DNA from 3 places in the Methyloversatilis sp. RAC08 genome. Region 1 is predicted to be linked to each of the others. Evidence: predicted binding sites of a transcription regulator. Region 1 holds the regulator's gene; each other region holds the start of a gene.

Region 1 (5,497 bases):
TGCCGTGGATGCGACACCGGCAACATCAAGGTCAGGCCTTGACGCATTCCGCTATGAAGGACTTTCTTTCTTCGCCCTTGAGCGCCTTTTCGGTGGCTTCGGTGCGGCACTGCTTCTTGCGGTCCTTCAGCGCACCCGCTTCGTCGGCCGTCAGCGTCTGTTTTGCGGCAGAACCCGACGACAGGCAGCCGCTCATGAAGCTGCGACGTTCATCGCCCTTGAGCGCCTTCTCCTTCGCTTCGGCATTGCAGGCTTTCATCTTCTCCTGCTGCGGCCCGGCGATGGCGGCGCTCGGCGAGACGAGCAGAAAGGCTGCTGACAGGACAGTCAGCGTCGAGGACAAGCGGTATGCGGACATGATGTACCTCCTCACGACAACAATGAATGAACATGCGAATCGACTGACAGGCGCCAGTCGATTCGCATGATATTCGCATGTCATCGAACAGGGAAGTTCTGTTTCAGCCCTCGTCGCCGCCAAGCGCGCGGCGCTGACGTTCTACGAATTCGAGTGTGGAGTCGATGCCGCGGAAACGGAGAATCGTGACGCGTACGGCCGCCTCGACCAGCACGGCCAGATTGCGTCCGGCCGCCACCGGTATGACAACCTTGCGTATCTTCACGCCGAGGATGTCCATGACCTCGTTGTCGAGCGGCATGCGCGTGGCTTCAGGCAGACCGGTTACCTGCTTCTGCAGATGCACGACGAGCTGCAGCTTCATCTTGCGCCGACAGGCAGTTTCACCGAATACCGTCCGGATATTCAGCACGCCCAGCCCGCGAACTTCGAGAAAGTCCTTCAGCAATTCGGGGCAGCGCCCCTCGAGTACGGTCGGCGCGATGCGCGAGATTTCCACGCAGTCGTCGGCAACCAGCCCGTGCCCGCGCGAAATCAGTTCGAGCGCAAGTTCGCTCTTGCCGACACCCGAATCACCGGTGATCAGCACGCCCATGCCAAGCACATCCATCGATACGCCGTGCAGCGTGGTCTGGTCGGCCAGTTCGCGCGCGAGGTAGGCGCGCACCTGGTCGATGACCGATGCCGCACTGCGTTGCGTGGTGATCAGCGGAATGCCGTGCTCCGCACAGCCGGCGCGTATGGCGGCCGGCGGCTGGGCGCCGTCGGCGACGATGAAGGCCGGCGGATGGGCTTCCAGCAGCGAACCCACGATGTCCTCGACCTTGCGCGGACTGACGTTTTCAACCCACAGGATTTCCGGCACGCCGATGACCTGGATGCGCCGGGTGTGAATGGTATTGAGATGCCCGACGAGATCGGCGGGCGACAGGCCGATCTGATCGGCAACGATCAGTGTGTTGCCGTCGCCGCACTGCCACTGCAGGCGAAGACGGTCGCGATTGTCCTCAAACAGCCGCGCGACGCTGAGCTTCCGCATGCACCGGTTGCCAGGTGGTGAATAGAGCGTGGATGGCAGCGGCGTCTGCTGCCTGAAGCAGCTGTTCGCGGAACGCCTTGTCTGCAAACATTTGTGCCAGCTCGGACAATATCTGCAGATGCAGCTCGGTTGCCTGCTCGGGCACCAGCAGCACGAACAGCAGATTGACCGGTCGGCCGTCCGGCGCATCGAAGGCGACCGGCGTATCCAGCCGCACAAACCCGCCGATGGCTTCCTTCAGACCCTTGATGCGGCCGTGCGGAATCGCCACGCCCTGACCGAGTCCGGTGGAGCCGAGCTTTTCCCGTGCGAACAGGCTGTCGAACACCTGGCTGCGGGCAATACCCTGATGGTTCTCGAACAGCAGGCCGGCCTGTTCGAACACACGTTTCTTGCTGCTGGCCTCAAGGCCGATACAGACATTCGAAACGGGCAACAGCTTGGCGATGAGCGTCATGTCAGGGGCTACTCCGAACACGCGGCGGGCGCGATTACCGGATATCGGAAACCGCGCCGTGAAGTTGATTGCACTGCAACAAGACGTCGGATTATACGCTCGTGACAGATGGCAATCGTGTCATTCTGCCGCTTGGTGCTTGACCGACTCGCGCGTGTGCTCGTTCGATTTTTCCTTGTGTTTGAGCACCTGACGATCGAGTTTGTCCATCAGGTTGTCGAGGGTGGCATACATGTCTTCGCTTTCCGCTTCGACGAAGATGTCGCGGCCTCGCACGTGCAGAGTGACTTCCGCCTTCTGTCGCAGCTTTTCGACAGTCAGAATCACGGAAACGCTTGTTACGTGGTCGAAATGGCGGATCACGCGTTCGAGCTTGGACTCGATGTAGTCGCGGATCGGCTGCGTCACTTCAAGATGATGGCCGGTGATGGTGAGGTTCATGCTGCCTCCTGTCGTTGCGGGACGGAATATGCGGGACGGTCCGGGCGTTCGTCATTGAACGCGCTAGATCGCCTTGCGCACGCTGACCGGCGGGATGTTGAGCGATTCACGGTATTTGGCGATGGTGCGCCGCGCAACCACGATGCCCTGCTGACCCAGTATTTCCGCGATGCGCGAGTCCGACAACGGACGCTTGGCATCCTCGGCACCCACCAACTGGCGGATGAGTGCGCGGATTGCGGTGGCTGAGCAGGCCCCGCCGCTTTCGGTTGCCACATGGCTGCCGAAAAAATATTTCAGTTCGAACAGGCCGCGTGTCGTCGCCATGTACTTCTGCGACGTCACCCGAGAAATGGTGGATTCATGCAGTTCCAGCGTCTCCGCGATCTCGCGCAGCGTCAGCGGCCGCATCGCAACCTCACCGAATTCGAAGAACTGGCGCTGGCGCTCGACGATGGCCTGAGAGACACGCAGGATGGTGTCGAAGCGCTGCTGGACATTCTTGATCAGCCACTTGGCCTCCTGCAGCTGGCCGGACAGACCGCTGCCGCGCTGGCCCTGCAGGATTTCCGCATACAGCCGGTTGATCCGCAGACGCGGCATGGCATCCGGATTGAGCAGCGCCGTCCATTGGCCGCGCACCTTGCGCACCACGACGTCGGGCACGATGTAGCGCGCATCGATCGGCGCGAACTGGGCACCCGGACGGGGGTTGAGCGAACGGATCAGGTTCTGTGCGGCGCGCAGCAGTTCTTCATCGCAGCCGACCGCACGCCGGATCTTGGCGAAATCACGCGCAGCCAGCAGATCGATGTGCTGATCGATGATGACGCGTGCAAGCGTCGATACTTCGTCGGTCGCCAGGAAGTTGAGCTGCATCAGCAGGCATTCGCGCGGGTCGCGCGCCGCCACGCCGGGCGGGTCGAAGTTCTGCAACTGGCGCAGCGCGATCGACAGGTCGTCGAGGTCGATGTCGGCCTCTTCCGGCAGCAGCTCGACCAGTTCGTCCAGGCCCTGGTTCAGGTAGCCGTCATCGTCAAGCGCTTCGATCAGCAGGCGGATCAGATAGCGGTCGCGCTCGCTCATCTGCGACAGGGCGAGCTGGCCGCACAGGTGGTCCCTCAGCGAGGTACCGGCCGCCTGCACGTCCTGGTAGTCGCCATCGTCATCGTCGCCGCCGCTGCGCGTACCGTAGTTGCCGCCTTCGCCCGACCACTCGTCCATGTCGGCGCTGCCCGTACCCTCGGGGGCACGTTCGTCGGCGCTGGCCTGGGTGCTTTCCTGCGGCGCATCGCGCACCTCGGCAACGCTTTCGGGCGGCGGCTGGAAGCTGGCGGTGGCATCCGGCTCGTCACGCTCGAGCATCGGGTTCTCATCGAGGAAACGTTCGATTTCCTGATTGAATTCGATGGTCGACAGCTGCAATAGCCGGATCGACTGTTGCAGCTGCGGTGTCAGCGCAAGATGCTGGGAAAGTTTGAGTTGCAGCGACTGCTTCATGGTGTGCAAATTTCGGCGGGCTACAGGCGGAAATGCTCGCCCAGATAGACCTTCCTGACACTTTCGTTATACACGATTTCGTCCGGCCGGCCGCTCGCCAGCACCTCGCCTTCGTTGATGATGTAAGCCCGGTCACAGATGCCCAGCGTTTCCCGCACATTGTGGTCGGTGATCAGAACGCCGATGCCGCGTTCCTTCAGGAAGCGGATGGTTTTCTGGATGTCGATCACCGCAATCGGGTCCACACCGGCGAACGGTTCGTCGAGCAGGATGAAGCGCGGCGACGTGGCCAGTGCGCGGGCGATCTCGACACGCCGCCGCTCGCCGCCCGACAGCGCCACGGCCGCACTCTTGCGCAGGTGGGCAATGCCCAGTTCGGCCAGCAATTCTTCCAGCCGCTGTGCTCGCACCCGCGCATCCTTCTCGTTCAGTTCCAGGATGGCGAGGATGTTCTCCTCGACGTCCAGCTTGCGGAATACCGAGTTCTCCTGCGGCAGATAGGACAAGCCCTGGTGCGCCCGCCGGTGTATCGGCAGGTGCGTCAGCCGCTCGCCATCAAGGTGGATCTCGCCGCCGTCGGCCGTGACCAGGCCGACGATCATGTAGAAACAGGTCGTCTTGCCGGCACCGTTCGGGCCCAGCAGACCGATCACTTCGCCGCTGCCAACCTCGAAGGACACATCCTTCACGACCGGGCGCGATTTGTATTTCTTGCGCAGCCGCTCAACCTTGAGCCGGCTGGCACTCCGGTTTTCAGTCATCTTGGTCGGGTTGTTCGCGCAGTACCTTGCGTATGCTATCGGCGGAAAAACCGCGTGATTGAAGAAATCTCGCCTGCCGTGCCCAGGCCTTCGCATCCTGCGGTGCGGCATCGAACCGGCGCGCCCATACGGCACGTGCACGGACGGTTTCATCCTGTTCCAGTGCGGCCAGCGCGGCACCCGCGTCATCTTCCGGCACACCACGGAGTTTCAGTTCGTGCTGCAGGCGACGCGCACCGAAGCGCGTTGCACGTGACGACACGAATTGTTCCGCAAAACGTGCATCCGAAACGAGGCCACATTCCTCGAAACGCGTCAGCAGCGCTGCGATATCGTCATGGTTGCCGTCCTCCGACAGTTTTCGCACCAGTTCAGCGCGACTGTGATCACGCCGCGCGAGCAGGCGCAGGGCCTTCTCGCGCAGGCTTGCGCTCACGCAGCCTCTTCCCGTCCTGCCACAACGACGCCCATTTCAGGCATGCCGCAGGCCACGCGCACCTTGTTCTCGATCTCGCGTGCCATGACCGGATTGGCGCGCAGGAACTCGCGCACGTTGTCCTTGCCCTGGCCGATGCGCTCGGTGCCGTAGGAATACCAGGCGCCCGACTTTTCTACGAATTTGTGCAGCACGCCCAGCTCGATGATTTCGCCTTCGCGCGAAATGCCCTCGCCGTACAGGATGTCGAATTCGGTCTGCTTGAACGGCGGCGCAACCTTGTTCTTCACCACCTTGACGCGGGTTTCCGAGCCGATCACCTCTTCGCCCTTCTTGATCGCGCCGATGCGGCGGATGTCGAGGCGGACCGAGGCATAGAACTTCAGCGCATTGCCGCCGGTGGTGGTTTCCGGATTGCCGAACATGACGCCGATCTTCATGCGGATCTGGTTGATGAAGATGACCATCGTGTTGGTGCGCTTGATGCTCGCCGTCAGCTTGCGCA
Region 2 (5,497 bases), 1.5 Mb from region 1:
AGGTGTCGTTGGTGGTTTCCCACATTTCCGATGTGATGGTGCCGCGCACCGCGTGGGCGTTCTCGCGCGCCATGCGCAGGCAGCTCATGATCGACGACGAGTTCGTACCGTCGAACACCATGAATTCGAGCACCGATTCCATCGTGGCCGCACTGTGCTTGGCGCGGAAGGCGTCTTCCAGACCGGTGATCGACAGCGTCGCCCCCCAGCCGGCATCGATGCCGCCTTCGGCCTGCGGCACCATGGACATGCGGTAATTCACGTCCAGCATGCGGGCGACGTTTTCGGCGCGTTCGATGTAGCGCGCCATCCAGTAGAGGTGATCTGCGGTGCGGCTCAGCATGTCAGATTTCCAGTATCCAGGTGTCCTTGGTGCCGCCGCCCTGCGACGAATTCACCACCAGCGATCCTTCGCGCAGCGCCACGCGGGTCAGGCCGCCCGGGACCATGTTGATGTCCTTGCCAGACAGCACGAACGGACGCAGGTCGATGTGGCGCGGCGCGATGCCGGCGTCGACGAAGGTCGGGCAGGCAGACAGCGCAAGCGTCGGCTGGGCGATGTAGCGATCCGGCGTGTCGATGATGAGCTGCCGGAAGCGTTCGATTTCCTCCTTCGTGGCAAGCGGGCCGATCAGCATGCCGTAGCCGCCTGCGCCGTGCGTTTCCTTCACGACCAGCTCACCCAGATGGGACAGCACGTAAGCCAGATCGTCCGGCTTGCGGCACATGAAGGTCGGCACGTTGTTCAGCAAGGGTTCTTCGCCGAGGTAGAAGCGGATCATGTCCGGCACATAGGGGTAGATCGACTTGTCGTCGGCCACGCCGGTACCGATCGCATTGGCCAGCGTGACGTGACCGTCGCGGTAGACCTGCAGCAGCCCCGGCACACCAAGCATGGAATCGGGCCGGAAGGCGAGCGGGTCGAGGAAGTCATCGTCGATGCGGCGGTAGATCACGTCGACCCGCTGCGGACCCTGCGTAGTGCGCATGTACAGGTGCTCGTCGCGCACGAACAGGTCCTGCCCCTCGACCAGCTCGACACCCATCTGCTGCGCGAGGAAGGCGTGTTCGAAGTAGGCAGAGTTGTAGGCGCCCGGCGTCAGCACGACGACGGTCGGGTCGATGACCCCGGCCGGTGCGACGGCGCGCAGATTGGTCAGCAGCATGTCCGGGTAGTGTTCGACCGGTGCCACGCGGTAGCGCGAAAACAGCTCGGGGAACAGCCGCATCATCATGCGCCGGTCTTCCAGCATGTAGGACACGCCGGACGGCACGCGCAGATTGTCTTCCAGCACGTAGAACTCGCCGGCGCCGGCACGCACCACGTCGACCCCGGCGATATGGGCATAGATGCCGCCTGGCACATCGACGCCCTGCATTTCCGGGCGGTACTGGCTGTTCGACAGAATCTGTTCGGCAGGTACGTGACCGGCCTTGATGATTTCCTGGTCGTGATAGACGTCGTTCAGGAACATGTTCAACGCCTTGACCCGCTGGCGCAGGCCGGCCGCGAGCTGCTTCCATTCCTGCGCCGGAATGATGCGCGGCACGATATCGAACGGGATCAGGCGTTCCTTGCCGGACTCCTCGCCATAGACGGCGAAGGTGATGCCGACGCGGTGAAAGACGAGGTCGGCTTCGGCTCGCTTCTGGGCAATGCGCTCGGGGGGCGTCTCCGCAAGCCATTTCTTGTATCCGGCGTAGTGACTGCGCACCGTGCCGTCGGCACTGTTCATTTCGTCATAGATCGACGACGGATTTGCCATGATCGTGTTGTCTCGGTGGTGATGTGGCGCGTGTGCTGACTTCATCCGGAGCACAGCGAGAAATGTGCCATGCCGCAAAGCGGCGTCGATACCTGAAAACCCCTGCCACGGCTGGGTTTTTGCACCATAACGGTGCAACACCCGGATTCATCTGGTGCAGAGCCGCAAAACAAAACGCCCCGCTGGGGGCGGGGCGTTCCGGAGCGTTGAAGCGGCACGCGCTCAGATGCGTTCGATGATGCCGGCAATGCCCTGCCCGCCGCCGATGCACATCGTGATCAGGCCGTAGCGGCCACCCGTGCGCTGCAGTTCGTACAGGCACTTTACGGTCAGGACAGCGCCCGTCGCACCGACCGGATGACCGAGGCCCACTGCACCGCCATTGACGTTTACCTTGGCCGGGTCGAGACCGAGTTCGCGCGTCACGCACATCGCCTGCACCGCAAACGCCTCGTTCGATTCGATCACGTCGAGATCGGACGCCTTCAGGCCGGCACGCGCGAGCGCGAGCTTGACGGCCGGAATCGGACCCGTGCCCATGATGCTGGGCGCGACGCCGGCGACCGCATAGGACACCAGGCGGGCCAGCGGCTTGGCACCGGCGCGTGCGGCGGCACCGGCTTCCATCATGACGATGGCGGCCGCGCCGTCGTTGATGCCCGAGGCATTGCCAGCCGTCACCGAGCCGTCCTTCTTGAATACCGGGCGCAGCTTGGCCATGCCTTCGACGGTGGCGTCACGGCGGAAATGTTCGTCGGTGTCGATGACCGTCGTGCCCTTCTTGGTCTGCACTTCAAGCGGCGCAATCTGCGATTTGAAGTGGCCGGCATCGGTTGCGGCCGCCGCGCGGCGGTGCGATTCGACCGCGAAGGCGTCCTGCTCCTCACGACCGAAACCGAACTGGCTGGCGATGTTCTCGGCCGTGATGCCCATATGCGTCGTTTCGAACGGATCGGTCAGTGCACCGACCATCATGTCGATCATCTTGGTGTCGTTCATGCGGGCGCCCCAGCGGGCAGCCGGCATCAGGTAGCCGCCGCGGCTCATGGTTTCGACGCCGCCGCCGACCGCACATTCGGCGTCGCCGAGCTGGATCGCATTGGCGGCCGACACGATGGCCTGGAAGCCGGACCCGCACAGGCGGTTCACGCCCATTGCGCAGGACTCCTGGGCCATGCCGGCATTGAGTGCGACGACGCGCGACACGTACATGTCGCGTGCTTCGGTGTGGATCACGTTGCCGAACACCAGATGCTGCGCTTCCTTGGCATCGACACCGGCGCGCGCGAAGGCGGCCTTGACGACATGCGCGCCCAGATCACACGCCGTGAAATCCTTCAGCGAACCGCCGTAGGCACCGATCGGCGTACGCGCTGCACCCACGATCACCACTTCTCTCTTGTCAGCCATCGCCACAACCTCCCTTGAAATCAGTTTCCGAACACGTTTCGAATCAGTTTCCGATATAGCCGGCCAGCGTCAGCAAGCCAAGCAGGATCAGACAAAACACCAGTGTGCGCCAGACCAGACCAATCGCGCTTTGCATCAGATCAACATCGGCGTCGTTGCCCATGCCGAGTTCAGGCCGGTCGGCCACCTCGCCGAGCTCGAACAGCGGCGCGCCGAGCTTGACGCCCAGTGCGCCGGCGCCACTGGCCAGCAGGATGCCGGCCGCCTGTTCAGGCCACTTTGCCGCCTGCGTACGCCAGCAATGCACCGCATCCTCGAAATCGCCGACGATGGCGAAGGTGGCGGCGGTCATGCGCACGGGTACCCAGTCCAGCCATTCGTACATGCGACGCGCAAAGCGGCCGAATGCACCGAATTCGATGTTTTCCCGCCGCGCCCATGACCACGACAGGCGTTCGGTCAGGCGATACAGCAGCGGGCCGGTCGGGCCGGGCAGCAGGGCAAACAGCGCTAGTGGCGCCAACACGTGCCGATGCGCCGCGAGGATGCCCTGCTCGATGGACAGACGGGCGATTTCCTCGGTCTTCAGCCGGTCGGTATTGCGTTGCAGCCAGTCCGACAGCTCGCGCCGCGCAGTGTCCGGGTCGTCGGCGCGCAGTGCGTCGGCAATCGCCTCGAAATGGTGGCTGAACTGGCGGAAACCCATGGTGGCGTAGAGCACGAGCACATTGAGCGCCCAGCCGAGCAAGGGGTTGATCCATACCAGTACGAGGTACAGGCACCAGACCGCGAACACCGGCAGGCCGACTGCCAGCACCCACGCGATCACGCCATGCCGGGCTTCACCGGCATTGAGCCGCTGCTCGAACCAGAAGGCGTAGCGGGCAAGCGGCCCCGCCACTACGCGTTCGTAGGACAGCGGTTTGAATTGCTCGATCAGGAGTGCGACGAAGAGGGACAGCCAGGTCATGAAGAAGCGTCAGTTGCCGTGCCAGCCTGCGGACGATAGCACACCGCGGAATCCGGCGCCGGGCGGGCGTCAGCGGCCAAAAGTCAACACAGCCCGTTGTCACCGCCGCAGCGGCTGATCGACGAGCAGGTGCTCGGCGAAACTGACGATCATGCCGGCCGTCGCGCCCCAGATGTCGTAGCCCTGCCAGGGCATGGCCCAGTATTCACGCATCACGCCCGCGTGCTCGATGCGGCCGCGCTTGCGGTTGGACGGATCGAGCAGGAAGGACAGCGGGGTTTCGAAGGCCTCGGCGACCTCGAACGGGTCGAGCCGCAACGCGAGCGGCGTGCGCAGCAGGCCGACCACCGGTGTCACGCGGAATCCGCTCGCCGTGATGAAGTAGTCGGGCAGACGGCCGAGCAGTTCGACCTGTTCGGCCGCCAGACCGATTTCTTCCTGTGCTTCGCGCAGCGCGGTGGCTTCGGGCGACACATCACCCGGGTCGACCCGGCCACCCGGAAACGCAATCTGGCCCGGGTGGTCGTAGAGATGGGCGCTGCGCCGGGTCAGCAGCAATGTCGGTTCGGCACCGCCGATGACCACCGGCACCAGCACGGCAGCGGGTGTGAAACCGGCGAAGCGCTCGTCGATCGGGCGCGGCTGCAGTGCGCCCAGGCGACTGCGCAAGCCATGCGGATCGAAACCGGCGGACAGAAGCAGGGGCGTGTCCATCAGAAACGCTGCCTGAGCGTCATGATCTGGCCCGTGCGCTGCATGTCCATGCGGTTCAGAAAGCTCATGCCCAGCAGCACGTGCGGCATGTCGGTTTCCATCACCGCAGCATCGACATTGCTCAGCGTCACGCCACCCAGTTTCACGCTGACGAGCTTGACCCGCCAGGCGCGCACCACGCCATTGGCGGTCTGCACGGCCATGGCCGGAGCGGACGCGGTGCGGATGTTGGCGCGCAACGCGTCGCTGCGCCCGAGCGCGATGACCGTGGCGCCGGTATCGAGCAGGAAGCGAACCGGCGTGCCGTTGATGGCGCCATCGGACAGGAAGTGCCCCTGCGAATCGGCATTCAGGTGGATGGCAGCCGCACCGGCATCGCTGCTGCGCGACGAGGCGACGTTTTCGCCGATGCGCAGCTGCACGCGCCGGCCTTCGACTTCAACCCACGCACTGTCGCGGTCTACCGACAACAACCGGATGCCTTCCGGCGACCGGGCGCCGACGGCGAGCGTGCGCGGCGCGCCGCCATCGATCACCAGCACCGCCTTGCCGCCGAACACGCCGGCCAGCGAGAGGTCCGCCGCGTGGGCAGAACCGCCCGCCAGCGACAGAAGCATCGCTAGAATGTACGCAGGAG
Region 3 (5,497 bases), 390 kb from region 1:
CTGCACATCATGGCGTGGGAAGAGGTCGTCGCCCTGTTTGCCGCGCTGCCGGCCGTGCTGTCGCCGGGTGGCGTGCTGGTGATCTACGGTCCGTTCAACTACGACGGGCGCTTCACCAGCGAAAGCAATGCCGATTTCGACCGCTCGCTCAAGGCGGGCGCGCCGCACCGGGGCATCCGTGATTTCGAGGCAGTCGATGCGCTGGCAAGGAACGCCGGGCTGCAGCTGATCGAGGATCACGAAATGCCGGCCAACAACAGGTGTGTCATGTGGCGGCTCACAAAGGGCGCCTCGTGACATGCAATCGGGTTGCAGCGCAAGCATGAAGTCGTTGTCGGGCATCGCTGCGCTCACCCCAACCTACGGACTCGCCGCGGGACGGGATGGCGCATCGCTCGGGCCGACGTGCGGGATTCTTGAATGGGGGCTCGCTCCGGGGTGCGGGTTGCTGCGGGCGCTTGTCGGGCATCGCTGCGCTCACCCCAACCTACAAGTGCGCGACGAGCCCGTAGGTTGGGGTGAGCGCAGCGATGCCCAACATTTCCCGCGGTGCGCGCCGGAAGGACGACAAACGCGTCCGGACTCAGTCGCTGGCGGCGCTGCCGTCGAGCAGGGACGTGAGGACTTCACCGCCCAGCCCCTGCGTGGGATCCAGACGGGTGATGTGTCCGACCAGCGCGTGGGCTTCGTCGCTGCGGCCGGAACGCAGGCAGATGAAGGCCAGCGCCTTCAGGCTGAACAGCCAGAAGCGAGCCGGACCGGTCGACGAAAAATCGCCGTCGCCGGGGTGCACCTGCGTCCAGTCGACATTCAACTTCGCCTGCCTGCCGGCCATGTCGACACCCTTGCGGGCGGCCTTTTCGGCCAGCTCGAACTGGCGCCGCCCGGCGTGAAACTTGTACAGCAGGTAGTACACGGGCAGACATTCCGGCGCGCTGGCCTGCGCGGTCCATAGCAGCGCTTCGACCCGTGGTGGTGGCGCGCCGACCGCTTCGTCGAGCAGACGCCGCACCGCGGGCGGCACGCTGCCGCCGAAGTACTCGTCGGCGCTTTCGCCGGTGAACAGATTCACCAGATTGCCTCGCCGGCAAGCAGGCGTTCGACCGGCGCATCGCCCAGCAGATGCCGGTCGAAGATTTCGGCGACGTCGCCCTTGGTCACGTTCGAGTACATGACGCCTTCCGGATAGACGACGACATTGGTGCCCTGGTCGCACGGGCCGAGGCAGCCCGAGTAGGTCACGGCAATCCTGTCGAAGCAGTTGCGTGCCTGCAGTTCAGCCCAGAAGGTCTGCAGCACTTCAGCGCCGCCCTTCTGTGCACACGATCCGCGCGGATGGCCGTTCGGGCGCTGCTGACTGCATACGAAAACGTGTTTGTGCGGCTTGGGCATGATGTGTCCTTCAGGGTGGCGGTCAGGCGGTGTGGCGCGAAATCCAGCGTTCGATTTCGTTCAGATGGGCGGCGTCGTCGTGTGCGAAGGCGCGCGCCATCTTGCGCAATCCGGGATCCGGCGCGAGCACGGCCATCGTCGCGTAATAGCTGTGGCTGCGACGTTTCAGGTCGAGCGCGCGTTCAAGTGCGCGATGCAGGTCGAGCACCTCGTCGGAAATCACCTTGATGGCGGTGCGCGGCTTTTCGACTTCGATCGGACGGATGCGCGGCAGTGCGGCGGCCGCCGACAAGGGCTTGCCGGGCAGCGCCTCGCTCGCCTCCATTCGCGCCAGCTCGGCGAGATCCTGGAAGAAGGCTTCGAGGTCGGCGTCGCCGGCGTTCAGCGCGTGCCGTGCGGCCACTGCGTAATGCGCGGCGGCTTCGCTTTCAAGCGCGCCGACGCAGGCGAGGAAGGTATCGCTGTCGTCCATGGCTGTGCTCCTTCGTCGACACGTCAGACCACCGAGGGCAGCGTCGAGCGCAGGCTGGCGAGCGATACGCGCTGCTGTCCGTCCGCGTCCTGGAACACCTTGAACACCTTCTCCTGCGCCGGCGTGGACTTCACGAAGTCCTCATAGGCACGGGCCAGAAGCGCTCGATAGCGTGCATAGACAACCCCAGCCTCCCCTTCGGCGACGCCCTGCTCGCCGCGCAGATACTGGTAGAAGCGCTTGAGGATGTGCAGCCGGTTCACATTGACGACCGACTGGTCGAAGGGCAGTGCGAAGAATTCCAGGAAATCTTCGGCCGACGAAAGTGTGGCCAGACGCTGGGTCAGTTCATCCATGACGTTTCACTCCTTGTGGGATGTCGGCGGCGTGCAGGCTGCCGTCGAAGGCGGGTTGAGAACAGGTGTCGTCGCAGTCGCGACAGGCGCCCTGCATGGCGGGCAGGTCGCCTTTGAGGCGGCCGATCTCGCATTCGAGATCGGCGATGCGTTCGAGCAGGCAGGCGAGTGCCTTGCCCACCGGATCGGGCATCTGGTGGTGGTCGAGGTCGATGCCGCCGTCGGTGATGCGGCGCTGACTCTTCGGCAGCACCATGCGGCCGGGAATGCCGACCACGGTCATTCCGGGCGACACGTCTTCAATCACCACCGAATTGGCGGCCACACGCGCGCAGTCACCGACCGTGATCGCCCCAAGTATCTTGGCGCCGGCGCCGACAATGACGCCGGAACCCAGCGTAGGGTGGCGCTTGCCGGCACTCCAGGTGGTGCCGCCCAGCGTGACGCCGTGATACAGCGTCACGTCGTCGCCGATTTCCGCGGTCTCGCCGATCACCACGCAGGCACCGTGATCGATGAAGAAGCGCCGGCCGATGCAGGCGGCCGGATGGATGTCCACATTGGTCAGGAAGCGCGTGACGAAGGACAGCAGGCGCGGCAGATAGCGCAGGCCGCGCAGCCACATCGCGTGTGCCAGTCGATGCATCACCAGCGCCTGGATGCCGGGGTAGATGGTCAGCAGTTCGAGCGTGCTGCGTGCCGCCGGGTCGCGCTTGAATACGCAGGCCACATCTTCGCGCAGCATGGCGAACAGCCCCAGCGTTGCGGGCGGCGGCGAGGGATCGATGCAGGAATCCAAGGTGGCGTTGTCCGTGTTCATGAAGTCTCCCGCTGCGTGCGCATGACCTCGAGGTAGAAATCGGCGAGCTGGGTCGCGTCCGGTTCGCACTTGTTGCGCGTGGCGTAGGCGCGGATGCGCTCGATGATCTGCGCTACCTCCGGCACCGACGGATACATGCCGAGCTGCGCATAGGCGGCGAGCACCGCGTGCGAGCCCGAATGCTTGCCCAGCACCATGCGGTGCGAACGGCCCAGTTCGGCCGGGTCGAAGCTCTGGTAGTTGCGCGGGTTCTTGATCAGGCCATCGACATGGATGCCCGACTCATGCGTGAACACGTCGGAACCCACGATGCTCTTGTTGGCGGCAATGCGCCGACCCGATGCGCGCTCGACCAGATGCGATATCTGCAACAGCGACTGCGTCGTGATGCCGGCATCGGCTCCGTGAATGTGGCGCATCGCCATCACCACCTCTTCCAGCGGCGCATTGCCGGCGCGTTCGCCCAGCCCGTTTACGGTCGTGTTGGCATGTGTCGCCCCAGCGCGGAACGCGGCCAGCGTGTTGGCGGTAGCCAGCCCGAGATCGTTGTGGGCATGCATTTCGATTTCGATGTCGACCGCGCGGCGCAGGCGCGACACCATCATCCAGGTGCCGAAGGGATCGAGCATGCCCAGCGTGTCGGCGAAGCGCACGCGGCGTGCGCCGGCCCGCTGCGCTTCTTCGGCTACGCGGCACAGGAAGTCGATGTCGGCACGCGACGCGTCTTCCATGCCGACGCTGACGTCGACGCCGGCATCGAGCGCACGTGCGACGTGCGGCACGATCTGCGCCAGCACCCATTCGCGGCTGCGCCGCAGCTTGGATTCGAGTTGCAGGTCGGACACCGGCAGCGACATGTGCACGATGTCCACCGGACAGCGCAGCGCGGCATCGAGATCCGCATCGACCATGCGCGCCCACACCATCAGCTGCGACGAAAGATGTTGCGAAGCGATGTCCTGGATGACTTCGATCTCCGCTTCACCCATCGTCGGAATGCCGATTTCCATCTCGGGCACGCCGGCCAGCGCCAGGGCACGGGCGATGGTGCATTTTTCGTTTGCCGTGAACGCAACGCCGGCAGTCTGTTCGCCGTCGCGCAGCGTGGTGTCATTGATGATGAAGTCGGCTGCCATGTCGCGATTCCTCCCGACAGTCATTCAGCAAGCGCTATGCCATCATCCGATCTGATCGCAACACCATGAGACAAAAGGGGTTTTCCAAGCCGCTCCCACTCGCCCGTCCGCAGTGAAACAAAGCGGCGCAGCGCGCCTGTCGGCTTTGTGTCGTTTGCAACAGGGGAGGAACAGGGGCGCGCGCGCCATGACCGGCTGTCATCACAGGTTAGAAGCGCCTGACTTCGATGTCGTACTTCTTCAGCGCATAGCCCATCTGGCGCGGCGTGATGTTGAGCAACCGGGCCGCCTTGGCCTGCACCCAGCCGCATTGTTCCATCGCCCACACCAGCCGTTCACGCTCGCCTTGCGGCTTGTCGTCATCAGTCGGCCGCGCTGCCGATGCGCCGGCCTCCCCGCGTGCCGGCTGCGCGGCAGCCTCCACCGTATCGTCCGCAGAAGAGTCGTCAGGATGATGCAGTGCCGCGCTCACCAGTACCGGCGACACGGCGTCGTCCTTCTTGACGAAATGCAGCACCTGGGTGAGACATCGGTTTGATGAACAGGGAAAGTCAGACGCCTCGATCGAATCGTGGTGCGCCATCGTCGCGGTGCGCTCGATGCAGTTTTCCAGCTCGCGAACATTGCCTGGCCAGTAGCATTGCATCATCACCGTCTGCCCGCTCGGTGCCAGCTTCATGGTGCGATCGTTCTCGCGATTGAAGCGCTCGAGGAAGTGCCGGGTCAGTGCCGGGATGTCCTCGCGCCGTTCGCGCAGCGACGGCAGGAAGATGCTCACCACATTGATCCGGAAATACAGGTCGGCGCGGAAGGTACCGGCCGCCACCATCTTTTCCAGATTCCGGTTGGTGGCGCAGACCAGCCGCACATCGACCTTGATCGGACGCGAGCCGCCGACCCGCTCGAATTCGCGCTCCTGCAGCACGCGCAGCAGCTTGGTCTGGAACGCCGGCGATATGTCGCCGATCTCGTCCAGAAACAGCGTGCCGCCGTCGGCCAGTTCGAAGCGCCCCTTGCGCTCGCCGCTGGCGCCGGTGAACGACCCCTTTTCGTGGCCGAACAATTCCGACTCGAGCAGCGATTCGGACAGCGCCGCACAGTTCAGCTTGATGAACGGACCGCCCTTGCGGGTCGACAATTCATGGATCGCGCGCGCAATGACTTCCTTGCCGGTACCGCTCTCGCCGCGCAACAGGACGGTGGCGCGCGACGGCGCCACCTGGTGCGCTTCGGCAAATACTTCCTGCATGCGGGGCGAAGAACCGACCACATTGTCCAGCTTGAAGCGGCCGCGCGTTTCCCGCCGCGCCAGCTTGGCCTG

Evidence for each region. Region 1 encodes sigma-54, which starts transcription at its own class of promoters, with help from an activator protein. Its sites were predicted from a motif close to TGGCACNNTTCCTGCT; they were not measured.
Region 2: the regulator sigma-54 is predicted to act here: its motif matches at 1,821-1,836, upstream of BSY238_RS14705 (circularly permuted type 2 ATP-grasp protein).
Region 3: the regulator sigma-54 is predicted to act here: its motif matches at 4,203-4,218, upstream of nifV (homocitrate synthase).

The regions. Positions count from the first base shown of each region.
Region 1 covers NZ_CP016448.1:1,721,165-1,726,661, forward strand. Annotated here, with positions in the region: gene BSY238_RS07965 (PsiF family protein) at 32-358, opposite strand; gene hprK (HPr(Ser) kinase/phosphatase) at 462-1,397, opposite strand; gene ptsN (PTS IIA-like nitrogen regulatory protein PtsN) at 1,366-1,854, opposite strand; gene hpf (ribosome hibernation-promoting factor, HPF/YfiA family) at 1,975-2,295, opposite strand; gene BSY238_RS07985 (RNA polymerase factor sigma-54) at 2,359-3,795, opposite strand; gene lptB (LPS export ABC transporter ATP-binding protein) at 3,816-4,556, opposite strand; gene recX (recombination regulator RecX) at 4,549-4,992, opposite strand; gene recA (recombinase RecA) at 4,989-5,497, opposite strand, start outside.
Region 2 covers NZ_CP016448.1:3,208,511-3,214,007, reverse strand. Annotated here, with positions in the region: gene BSY238_RS14710 (alpha-E domain-containing protein) at 1-343, opposite strand, end outside; gene BSY238_RS14705 (circularly permuted type 2 ATP-grasp protein) at 345-1,766, opposite strand; gene bktB (beta-ketothiolase BktB) at 1,989-3,176, opposite strand; gene BSY238_RS14695 (CobD/CbiB family protein) at 3,220-4,146, opposite strand; gene BSY238_RS14690 (CoA pyrophosphatase) at 4,246-4,860, opposite strand; gene BSY238_RS14685 (retropepsin-like aspartic protease family protein) at 4,860-5,477, opposite strand.
Region 3 covers NZ_CP016448.1:1,332,907-1,338,403, forward strand. Annotated here, with positions in the region: gene BSY238_RS06105 (DUF938 domain-containing protein) at 1-297, shown strand, start outside; gene BSY238_RS06110 (hypothetical protein) at 584-1,072, opposite strand; gene BSY238_RS06115 ((2Fe-2S) ferredoxin domain-containing protein) at 1,069-1,392, opposite strand; gene BSY238_RS06120 (hypothetical protein) at 1,415-1,864, opposite strand; gene nifW (nitrogenase stabilizing/protective protein NifW) at 1,888-2,220, opposite strand; gene cysE (serine O-acetyltransferase) at 2,213-3,040, opposite strand; gene nifV (homocitrate synthase) at 3,037-4,176, opposite strand; gene nifA (nif-specific transcriptional activator NifA) at 4,385-5,497, opposite strand, start outside.